Regions from separate parts of the Clostridium sp. RTP31139st1_H3_RTP31139_211217 genome, predicted to be linked through region 1. Evidence: riboswitches for the same ligand, from Rfam matches in the RefSeq annotation. Region 1 holds a riboswitch; the other holds the start of a gene.

What was found. Region 1 has a riboswitch for cobalamin ahead of ABUA17_RS15830 (ABC transporter substrate-binding protein). Riboswitches for the same ligand answer to the same signal wherever they lie in the genome.
Region 2: linked by a shared signal. The riboswitch ahead of ABUA17_RS09470 (ABC transporter substrate-binding protein) and the one ahead of ABUA17_RS15830 (ABC transporter substrate-binding protein) in region 1 are both predicted to bind cobalamin.

The regions. Positions count from the first base shown of each region.
Region 1 covers NZ_JBCOAB010000052.1:1,408-7,706, forward strand. Annotated here, with positions in the region: gene ABUA17_RS15825 (FecCD family ABC transporter permease) at 1-973, opposite strand, end outside; gene ABUA17_RS15830 (ABC transporter substrate-binding protein) at 957-1,973, opposite strand; cobalamin riboswitch at 2,254-2,459, opposite strand; gene ABUA17_RS15835 (sensor histidine kinase) at 2,558-3,811, opposite strand; gene ABUA17_RS15840 (response regulator transcription factor) at 3,804-4,481, opposite strand; gene ABUA17_RS15845 (ABC transporter permease) at 4,699-6,276, shown strand; gene ABUA17_RS15850 (ABC transporter ATP-binding protein) at 6,289-6,299, shown strand, end outside.
Region 2 covers NZ_JBCOAB010000018.1:47,724-54,022, reverse strand. Annotated here, with positions in the region: gene ABUA17_RS09480 (ABC transporter ATP-binding protein) at 1-107, opposite strand, end outside; gene ABUA17_RS09475 (FecCD family ABC transporter permease) at 120-1,151, opposite strand; gene ABUA17_RS09470 (ABC transporter substrate-binding protein) at 1,132-2,061, opposite strand; cobalamin riboswitch at 2,381-2,561, opposite strand; gene cobD (threonine-phosphate decarboxylase CobD) at 2,586-3,659, opposite strand; gene cbiB (adenosylcobinamide-phosphate synthase CbiB) at 3,672-4,619, opposite strand; gene ABUA17_RS09455 (histidine phosphatase family protein) at 4,639-5,241, opposite strand; gene ABUA17_RS09450 (bifunctional adenosylcobinamide kinase/adenosylcobinamide-phosphate guanylyltransferase) at 5,507-5,884, opposite strand; gene ABUA17_RS09445 (adenosylcobinamide-GDP ribazoletransferase) at 5,931-6,299, opposite strand, start outside.

The DNA of each region.
Region 1 (6,299 bases):
CAGTACCTTTTATTAATGCTCTAGAAAGTACATCTGCCCATATTAAAATTATAGCTCCTAATAAAGCTGATATTGGTATTATCTTCTTATGATCAGTTCCAAAAATCATTCTTACTATATGAGGAATTATAAGACCTACAAATCCAATCATTCCAGATACATAAACTAATAGTCCAATCATCAAAGAAGTGATTACTAAATATATAATCCTAAATTTATGCAAATCAGTACCTAGTGTAATTGATACTTCATCTCCTAATAACATTAAGTTTAAAGTCCTATATTGAGTCATAAAAAATATTACTCCTAAAATTATAATAGGCATTATAATCACTATTTCATTCCACTTTGCTCCAGCCAAACTTCCCATTAACCAAAATGTTATAGTCTTTAATTTTTGTGAATCATCTGATATATAAACCAAAAAACTTGAAAAAGAACTACAAACAGAACTTAATGCCATTCCTGCTAAAAGCAGTTTTATAGAGTTACTTCTTCCCCCTATATTAGATATAATCAAAACTAATATAGAAACTCCAAAGGCTCCTATGAACCCCATAATTCCAAGTGAGTTGCTTCCAAATGAACTTCCTATACCTAATACTACTGCAAGTGTTGCTCCTAAAGAAGCCCCAGAAGAAACTCCTAATATATATGGATCTGCTAATGGATTTTTAACTATTGCTTGCATTACAATACCAACTACTGATAATCCTACTCCAACGGCTATAGCTAACACTATTCTTGGCATTCTTATAAGCCATACTACATCTGCCACAGCACCTGTCCCAATAGATGAATCTCCAATATTCAATAATTTATATAGTATAACTTGATAAACCTCTTTTATACTAATATCAACAGATCCAATTGTAACAGCAAAGCCTATTGATAAAAAAAGTATAACTAATAGTATGACAGAAGCCCCTATATATATAGGAACTTCTTTAAAAAACTTATTTCTCATTTTCATATAATCCATTTGCAAAAGTATTTATACCATCTATAGTTCTTATTCCACTAGAATACATATCACCTAATGGTATAGAATAAACTCTTTTGTTTTTAACTGCTGAAAGGCTTGCAAATGCTGGATTTTCTAATATCTTGTTTATTTCTTCAACTGGAACATTTTCATTTCCTCTATCCATGTAAGAAACAAAAATACAATCTGGATTTAATTTAATTAAATCTTCTGCCCCTATATTTCCACCCTCTGGATTTAAAAGTTCTGCTCCTAATTTTGTTACCATATCTCCAGCTAAAGTTTTAGAACCATATGTGTATATTTCATCATCATAAAACTCTATTACCATAGCACTTTGCTTTTCTTCATTACTTACTTTTGAAGAAACCTCACTTACAGTTGATGTAATCTCATCTACTAAAGCTTGAGCTTTTTCTTCTACATTAAAAATCTTTCCTAAATTTAATATATCATTTATTTCATTTTCTATAGTTCTTTCTGATACTACACCACTATTTAATGACATATACGTATTTACACCATTTTCATTCCAATAGTAAATATCCCCTAATCTTTTATCATCAAATATAGAATACCAACTTAATATAAAATCTGGTTTTTCCATTATTATTGTTTCTTTTGATGGAGTAAAATCCTCTAAATAATTTACTTTACTAAAAGCATCTTTATACTCATCTTTAACGTCATGATCTAAACCTGCTGCTGCAACTATTTTATCTTCTAATCCTAAAGCTAACAAAGTTTCTATAGAATTTTGATAAATAGCTACTACTCTTTCCGGTGCCTTATCAAAAGTTATCTCAACAGGCTCTTTTAAATAATTATAAGTTGTTATTGTTACTGGATAATGTGAGTCATTATTTTCTTGAGATTGTACATTAGAATTTTCATTGGATGATAATTGCTTACTTGTCCCACAAGAAACAAGTCCTACGATAAGCATTACGCTTAATAGAAGTGTTGTTAGTTTTTTTAATTTTTTCATTTTTTTCTCCCTTTATCTATTTATATTTTGCTATTTTAATATAAAGATATAAGGATACTCTTTAATCTCATTCTCATATATAGAATAAGCCTACGGTGTATAACCTCAACTTTCCAAATCTGAATTTATACTGTAAAAACTAAATTACATATTTAATAATTCACTTTTGGAGTTTCAGTTAAGTTCGATTAATTAAATTACATATTTCCCCTATAGATGAAACTTAAAATCTTACGATTTGATATTTAATTTTATTAATATCACTCTTTTACCGAAGAGTATCGATATTATAATACTGGCAAGTCTCCTGACTTAAAGATCATCATACTAATTCACCTTCTCAAACATAATTTATGTTCAATGGCATATTGAATTACTACTCCCTAATTACAGTAGCGGCACTGTGTAGGATTTTCACCTAACTTCCTTTTTAATAAAAATAGATTATTAAGAAAACTATTTTTAACCAATATTACTTATTATCATTATATTTAACAACTTACTCAGTATATCTAACTATAGAAAGTTTGTCTATATTTTACTGGAAAATTACTGGACTTATTATAATTTCAGTAATCTTAATATTATAATTTAACTTCAAACTCTATCATTTTATCATCAATATTCATAACCTTAATCTTTCCTTTATGCCTATCAATAATCGCTTGAGCAATTGCAAGACCTAAACCATAACTACCATTTCTAGTTCTAGCTTTATCAACTCTATAAAAACGATCGAATAACCTATTTAATTCAATGTTACTTACATCTTTATAAGAATTTCTTACGCTCATAACAATATGTTTTTCTTTTTTCAATCTAACATAAATATTACCATTTTCATCACAATACTTAACTGCATTGTCTAATAATATTGATATCAACTTACGAAATTCAGATTCATCTCCCTTCATACTTATATCTGAATCAATATCTATATGTAATTTCTTTTTATTCTTCTTACATAAGCCTTCAAAAGCCATAGTAGTGTCATAAACTGCATCACTAAAATTAAATTCCTTGTAAATAATAGTTTGCTTCTCTTCATCCATCTTTGTTAACACAACTAAATTATTTACTAAATCACGCATTCTTTCTGCTTGCTTTTCTATTCCTTCAATCCACTCATCATTTCCATATGTGATTTCTAAAATTTCTGAATTTGCTGAAATAATAGTAAGTGGTGTTTTTAACTCATGACTTGCATCAGTAATAAATTGCTTTTGCTTTTCATAACTTTCTGCAATTGGCTTAATCGCTCTTTTAGAAAACAACGCTATTATAAATAAAACTATTAAATAGCTAATAGTTGATACTAATATAGATGTAGTAAATATAGACCAATTTGATTGTTTTGCCATTGATCCATCTAATATTACTAACATATAACCATCATTACTTTCACTTAATTTATACTTATATTCATTAATCCACCCACTTAACTTATTCTTTTTTAATATTTTTTCCGTATACTCTTTAATTTCATCATCTGAAATAGCCGAAATTTTATCTGAATAAATATTAATTATTTGCTTATTAACATCTAGGTCTATAACACAAAACCTTGTTGTAAAAGCAATCTCTCTATTTCCACTATACTTTCCTCCCCAAAAATTATGGTTTGTCATGGTATCACTTAATTCTTTTTTAGGAATAAATCCTTTATCAGTAATTGATAATCTACCGCCATTTTCGATTATTATATTTAATATATGATTTAAATTCTTTTCACTTTTAAAAATATATATCACATTAATTGAAGTCATTAAAATTGCAATTACACCCAATAAGGCCATTGCAGTGACCATTATAAACTTTTTTCTAAGCTTTTTAATCATCTTTAGCCCCCATACAATATCCAACTCCACGTATTGCATGTATTTCAATAGGCGCTTGTATTGTCGCAAATTTTTTACGTAAATTAGATATATATACCCATACTATACTTACTTCCACCTCAGAATCCCAGCCCCAAATCTTATCCATAAATTGATCTGTAGGTATTACTTGGCCTGGCATCTTCATAAGCATTTCAAGCATTTGAAACTCTCTACTAGCTAATCTCACATATTTATCGTTATATCCTAGTTCATAAGTTGCTTTATTTAATGTTACAGATTTAAACTCTAATATATCGGGTTGAAACTCCCCCTTTCTTCTAAGCATTGCCCTTAATCTAGCCAGAAGCTCTGATATAGCAAAAGGCTTTGCTAAATAATCATCTGCTCCTGCATCTAATCCAGCTACTCTGTCATCTACTTCAGCTTTTGCTGTTAATAACAATATAGGTGTTGATATTCTTTCACTTCTTAACTTAGTTAATACTTCTATTCCATCTAACTCTGGCATCATAATGTCTAAAATTATACCATCATAGTTATCTGAAACAGCATATTCATATGCTTCTTTCCCATTAAAAACTGAATCTACACTATAATTATTTTTTTCTAATATCATAACTAAAGCTTTTGATATATCCCTATCATCTTCTGCAATTAAAAGTCTCATATTTATCTCCTTTTTTTTATTTAAATATATTTTACTTTTTATATAACTCTTTTATATAACTCTTTAATATCTCCTTATTAATTTAAATATACCATTTCTAACTTAATCTAACCTTAAAGTAAACTTCACATATTATTCACTTATGCATTTAGTTTCAATTTAGTTTGAATTTATATACTTTATGTGAAGTAAAAAAACATCTATAGGAGGAAATTAAATGTATATAATAAAAAATGCTTTTAAAAGTATTGCTAGAAACAAAGCCCGTAACATTTTAATTGGTGTTATAGTTCTTGTCATTGCAACTGCTTCTTGTGTCGCATTATCTATTAGACAGGCTGCTGAAACAGCTAAAGAAGATACATTAGATTCTTTAACAATTACAGCACAAATATCTTATGATCGTTCTAAAGCTATGTCTAATATGCAAGCTTCAGGACAAGGTGGTAAGGGTAACTTTGATATTTCAAGTTTAGCTGGTACAACATTATCTCTTGAGGATTATTTAAACTATGCTGAAGCTGAAAATGAAGGTGATTCTTATTATTACACTATCACTGCATCATTAAATGCAAATGATGATTTATTACCCTATGGTTCGACCACATCTGAAGATGAAGATGAATCTACAACAACTCAACCTTATACTGGTTTAGATCAAGGAACTAGTACCATGAGGGGATCTGGAAATAAATTCTCATTTATGGTTCAAGGTGATTTCTCTATTACTGGATACTCTTCATATGATGCTATGATTTCTTTATTTGGAGAGGATGGAACTTACTCTATTTCAGATGGTCAAATGTTTGATGAAGAATCTAGTGATTTAGTTTGTGTTATCAGTGACGAATTAGCTATGTATAATGAATTGCTTGTAGGAGATACAATTACACTAGTAAATCCAAATAACGAAGATGAAACTTATAGTTTAACTATTTCAGGTATATATACAAATAGTGCATCTTCAGAAGGTAACCAAACTTTTGCTATGTCAGATCCAGCAAATAATATTTATATGAGTTACAATGCATTAAATTCTATAATTACTTCATCTAAAGCTATTGAAAATGCTGAAACTAACGACAGTGTTAATGAAACATCTACGGCATTAACTAGTCAATTAAACTTTACTTATACTTTTGCAAACTCTGATAATTATTACAACTTTGCTGAAAAAATTTATGATTATGGACTAAGTACTGATTATATTATTTCATCTACTGATCTTTCAGCTTACGAAAACAGTTTAACACCTCTAAATACATTAAGTACTATGGCTGGTTGGTTCTTTTTAATAGTACTTGCTATTGGTGGAATTATCCTTGTTGTATTTAACATTTTTAACCTACGCGAAAGAAAATATGAGATTGGAGTTCTTACTGCAATAGGAATGAAAAAACATAAAGTTGCTACACAATTTATTACTGAATTATTTGCAGTAACTTTAATTGCTATAGTAATTGGTACATCTATAGATAGTGCCATATCTGTTCCAGTTACAAATTCATTACTTGCAAATCAAATTGAAAGTGCTGAAGCTTCTTTTAATGCTATAAATGAAAACTTTGGATTCTCAAAAGACACTAATGTTAATGTAGGATCAAATAAAATGCCAGGATCTAGGCCAGGTACTACATCAATATCTTATATTGACTCTATATCTAGCGCAACAAACTTAACAGTTGTTCTTCAATTAATAGCTGTTGGTATTTTGCTTACTATTATCTCTGGTTTGGCTGCATTAATTTCAATTATGAGATATGAACCATTGAAAATTTTATCAAGCAGATCTTAGGAGGATAATACAATGAGTATTTT
Region 2 (6,299 bases), on a different contig from region 1:
TTAGGACCAACTATGCAAAGATTTTTACCTCTCTCAACGCTAAAGCTTACCCCTTTAACAATTTCTTTATTGTCATATCCACATCTAACTTTATTAACTTCTAGCATTAAAATACCCACCTACTTTGACTTTTTAAAATATATATAAGCAAAAAATGGTCCGCCAATTAATGCTGTTATTGCACCAACTGGTAATTCTGATGGAGCTACAATAGTTCTTGATACTAAATCCGTCATTATCATCATACATCCACCAAAAACAACAGACATTGGTATAACATAAGCATGCTTTGAACCAAATATTTTTCTAACAACATGTGGTGCAATTAAATCTATAAACCCTATAGTTCCACTAAGTGCAACTGCGCTACCTGTAAGTATTGCAACAAATAAAAATAACCTTCTTTTAACTTTATTTGTATCTACTCCTATAGTTTTTGCTGCTTCTTCTCCAAATGTTAATACATCCATTTCTTTAAAATAAAAAGATACACCTAAAATTCCTATAATAAAAAAAGGTATACCTGCTTTAACATAACTCCATCCTCTCATAGAAAATGATCCCATAGACCACATTGTTATACTTTCCATCTTATCTGATGCTAAAGCTGAAATAGTAGTTAATGTAGCACTAAAAAATAGTGATAACACCATACCTGCAAGTATTATTGTTGTATTAGACATTCCTCTATCTACTTTTTCTGAAAACTTTAATACTATTATCATAGTAATTAAACTGCAAGCAAATCCTACTACTGGCATAGTTAATCTTCCCAAAAACGGAATTGATATTCCTGTTACTATAATAATACCTACACCTAATGAAGCACCAGATGATAATCCTAAAGTATATGGTGAAGCTAATTGATTTTTCAAAACTGATTGTACTATTGCGCCACTAGCAGCAAGAGAACCACCAACCATAAATGCAAGTAATACTCTTGGTAACCTTAAATTCCATATTATAGATACTTGCTTAGGTTCAATTCCATCAAGCAATGGGACACTAAAAAACTTATTAGCTAATATAGAAAAAGTATCCAATATGCTAATATTGGAACTTCCTAAGGAAGTTCCAATACATATAGCTAATAATACCAACGGAATTGATAAAATTAATAATATTTTATTTTTATAGGTCTTTATACTCATCTGGATAAATAGCTTTTGCTATTTCCTTTAAAGCTTTTATAACATTTTGTGATGCTCTTGAAGATGAGTTTTTATCTATTTGATATACATCTCCATTTTGCACAGCAGTTATTGTGTCCCAGCCTTCTCTGCTTTTTATATCTTCCACAGCAGTTAAACCTGCTTCATTAGTTCCTGGAGTATTTGCTAAAATAACATCAGGATTAGCATCTATAACAGCTTCTGGTGTTACTGTTATCCATGAATTTTCTTCTCCAAAAATATTAGTAGCTCCTACTGTTTCTATAAGCTCATTTAAGAATGTATCATTTCCAAATGTATAAAGCCCTGCTCCAGCCCCAATTTCAAAATAAACTTTCTTTTTATCTGCTATAGTATCTCCAATTGCCTTTATCTTAGCAACTTCTTCTTTCATAGAATTAATTATTTCTTCACCTTTTTTTTCAGTACCTGTTAAACTTGCAATAAACTCTATATCACCATATATTCCATCAATACTATAACTACTTGGAATATATACAACTGTAATACCAGCCTCTTTTATTAAAGCAAATGGATCTTCATCTCCAGATTTATTATGACCTGATGCTATAACTATATCAGGATTTAAAGAAATTATTGTTTCCGCATCTGGATTTCTAAAATCTATTTTAGGTAAATCTTCACTTACTCCTTCAACATCAGCTGAGTATTTATCTACAGCTACTAATTTATCTGCTAAACCTAATTCTACTAATACTTCTGTATTAGATGGTGCTGTAGAAATAATACTATTAATTTCACTAGGAACATTAAATTCATTTCCTTCTCTATCTGTCATCGTTGTAGGCTTACTTGAACATCCTACAAATATCATCATAGCCATTATAAATGTAAAAGCTAATGATAAAACCTTTCTCATTTTTTGCATTACTATTCCTCCTAAATGTATACTTTAGAGTGGTGTAATTTAGTTAGTAATATATTAATTAGGCTTTTCATATATATTTTTTACTAATTTTAACCCTATTAATTTTTTCTAACTAAAAAAAGCGCTTTCATATTTGAGAGCGCTCTAAAATACATAATAACTTTGATAATTTCTTAATATTTCTTAACATTAAATATTCATAAAATAAACTTAATATTATAATTTATTAAGTTTATTCTCTAACACTTAAAATCTAAAAACAAATCATATTAATTATATTATCTATTATTCGTATCTATTATCTCACCCTCAGAAGATAATATTATCATCATAGTAGGCAGGTCTCCCGACTTAACTTCATCCTACTCTCCATACCTTCCCGTATTTTTATACAGTGGCTATACATGAATTTCGTCAGTCTTACGGTTACTGGGGTAGTTTAGGACTTCAACCTAATTCCCTATTAAGTTTAAAAAAACACCTATTATGGTTTAAAATTCATAATGATTATATCTTTATGAATTTTATTTGTCAAATAAAATATGCTTTAATTCAGCAATCAATTTATTATTTTCTTCTCTTGTTCTTACTGCAACTCTATAAAAACTATTATCTAGTCCTATATAATTATCACAGCTTCTAACTAATATTTTTCTTTTAATCAATTCACCTTTTAAATCTAAATTAGTTAATATTTTAAACATTATGAAATTCACACTTGGTTCAAAAACATATAAATATTTTATTTGCTTTAAAGCACTATATAAATATTCTTTCTCATCTTCTATATATTCTATACTTTTTTTAATATACTGCTTTTCTGTTAGTCCTTTAGTTATACCTTCAGCTGCTATAACGTTTATACTCCACGGCACTAAAATCTTATTTATTTTATCCATTATTTCCTTATTTGAACACAATCCATACCCTATCCTAGCCCCTGGAATTGCAAAAAATTTAGTTAATGATTTTACAATTATTAGGTTTTCATAATCATTTAATAATTTATTACTTGAATATTCCTTATTATCTTTAACAAAATCTAAAAAAGATTCATCAATAACAACTATTGTATTTGTAAGTATTGACTTATTTAATACTTTTTTGATAAATTCATTTGTTGTCAAAACTCCAGTTGGATTATTGGGATTACAAATAAAAACTATATCTATATTATTTTTTATATTCCCTATAAATTCATTATCTAAATTAAAATTCTTAGATTCCTTTAAGTTATAATATTCTATCTCACCATCAATACTTAAAATTGCTTCTTCATACTCTGAGAAAGTTGGAGCTGGCAATAATGCTTTTTTAGGTTTCAAAGCGCGTACTATATTAAATATTACTTCTGCAGCTCCATTCCCTAATGTAATATTTCTTGTATTTATTTTTTCAAACTCTCCAATAGAGTTCTTTAAATCAAAATAAGTTATATCTGGATATTTAACTACTTTATCAATTGCATCTATCATTGCCTTTTTAACATTTTCACTTATCCCTAATGGATTTATATTGGCTGAAAAATCTATAATTTCACTTGGATTTAACTTATATTTTCTTGCAATTTCTTCAGTATTTCCACCATGAACTGCCATAACCTTTCCTCCTTAAAAAATAACATTTATACTCCAATTAATAATTAATGCCATAATACACCCTAAAACAGCACTACAATATAATATATTGTTTGTGTTATTTACCTTATTAATATCTATTTTTTCTCTATCATCACCTATAGTTTGTTTTTCCACGAGCTTTCCAAAATAATAGTTTGGACCTCCTAATTGAACATTTAAAGCTCCTGCCACAGCAGCTTCTGGATGCGCACTATTAGGGCTGCTGTGATTATTTTTATCCCTTTTATAAATTTTAAAGCTATTTTTATAATCTAAACCTAAAATAAAAGATACTACTACAATAAAATACCCACTTAACCTTGCAGGAATATAATTAAATACATCATCAAGTTTTGCTGGAAAATATCCAAATTCAATATATTTGTCATTTTTATATCCAAACATAGAATCCATAGTATTTACTGCTTTGTATAGAAATGCTAACGGAGCCCCTCCTATACCTGCATAAAAAAGAGGTGCTATAACCCCATCTGACATATTTTCAGCTACTGTTTCTACAACAGCTTTTAATATTGATTCTTTATCTAAATTCTTTGTATCTCTTCCTACTATATATGATAACTGCTTTCTTGCTCCTTCAATATCATCCTTAATTACATATTTAACAACTTTCAAACCTTCAATCTTAAGAGCCTTTGTTGATATACAAAAATAAATCATTACAGATCCTAATATCATTGTTACACTTGGATTAATTCTATATGTAACTTTAAGTAATAAATAATTAAATATAAATACTATAAAAACCACAAGTATCCAAGTTAATAAGCCTGCGACTTTTAAGTATCTCTTTAATATACTTCTAAAAAACTTTTCCACTGTCTTACATAACGATCCTATTATTCTAATTGGATGTATAGGATTTTGTGGATCACCTACTATTAAATCTAATAAAAATCCTAATATTATTTCAATCATTTTTCTAACCTTTCTATAACTATATTTTGTTTATCTCTTCAAATTTAATATTATTATCTATCTTTTCTAAAATAATTTCATAACCTCTTCCACACTCCGGTTGATACTCATAAAAGCTTTTACTGCTATCATAAAATATTTCTAGTATAGTTCCTATTGTTCCCCCATGAGAAACTAAAACTACTTCACTCATGTTCTCTTTATAACACCCATCTATAAACCTATTAAATGCTTCTTTTATTCTTTTTTTATATTGACTCTTACTTTCTCCATTAGGACATAATACTTGTCCATCTTTATCTGTAATCCACTTAATATACTCTTTATTTTCTTTAAGCATATCATAACTTTTCATTTCAAAATCTCCAAAGTTATACTCCCAAAATTCATTAATTTCGCTATATGTTTTTTCTGGATATAAAATTTCTAATGTTTCATTTGCTCTTTTTGCTCCGCTACTAAAAAAACTAATACACTCTGGATACTTTACTGTACTTTTAATATCATATAATTCTTTTTTTCCTCTTTCACTTAATGATATATCAGTCTTTCCACAATACAGATGCTTTTCATTAGCTTCTGTTTTTCCATGTCTAATTAAATAAACCTTCAGCTTTTTCATACATCTTTTTCTCCTTATAATTATCTCTTACGAGAATATCATTTTTAAATCTTTTCTACAACTAAGTTTTGTTAATTATTAAATTTAAGTATGCTTGTTTTAAGTATTACTACAAGTAATTTTTATAGCATTTTCATAATATTCTTCTAATTTACTTACAGAAAAATTTGATGTATCATATATGCTACTTACAGTATGGCCATCTTAAAAAAAGAAAAACCAACAAATAATTTTGTTGGCTAAACTTAGCATATAAACTTAATTCTTAACTTTTAATTATTGTTGATATACCACAAAAAACTCTATATACGCAGGAAGATTCTTTTGATAAATATTGAAGACATCTTCCTGTTTCTTCTCTCCACATTCTATCTTCTTTTTTTAATGGAACTATTCCACTTGATATTTCATCAGAAATTATTATTTTATCTTTAAATAAATTTATATTTTCTTTTATATATTCAAGTGAACTTTTATTTTTTAATGTATTATTATATGTAAATTTATGAAGTCCGCAAATAACCTTTTTAGAAAAATCTATTTCACCATCACTACAATAAAATATATCCTCCTCATTAATATTAAACTTTTCTTTGATAAAATCTTTTTTCCCGTTATATGCTCCACCAAAAACTAATATCATAATTTTCTCCTTAAAACCAAATTTGTTTTATTATGAATATATAATATTAAATAAAACTTAAAACTAAAACTCCAATAACTTCTGCAATAACAAGTCCATATCCAGCACTATCTCCAGACATTCCATCAAATTCCTTAGCTGCATTATTAACTAAAAAGACACTTATTAAAATCATGCCTAAAATCATTATTAATCCATATATACCAAAAATGAATACTGAAATTAAGCTTGCTATTATTAAACCAGATAGCAATACTACTTTATCTACTTTTCCTGTTCCTTGTTTGAAAAATGCACCTAATGAACTTGCCTTCATGGATTCTTTTGACAATAATAAATATCCCATTAAACTTCTAGATATAATAGGTATTAAAATTAATCCTACAGAACTACCATTAAAATTATTAATAGTACT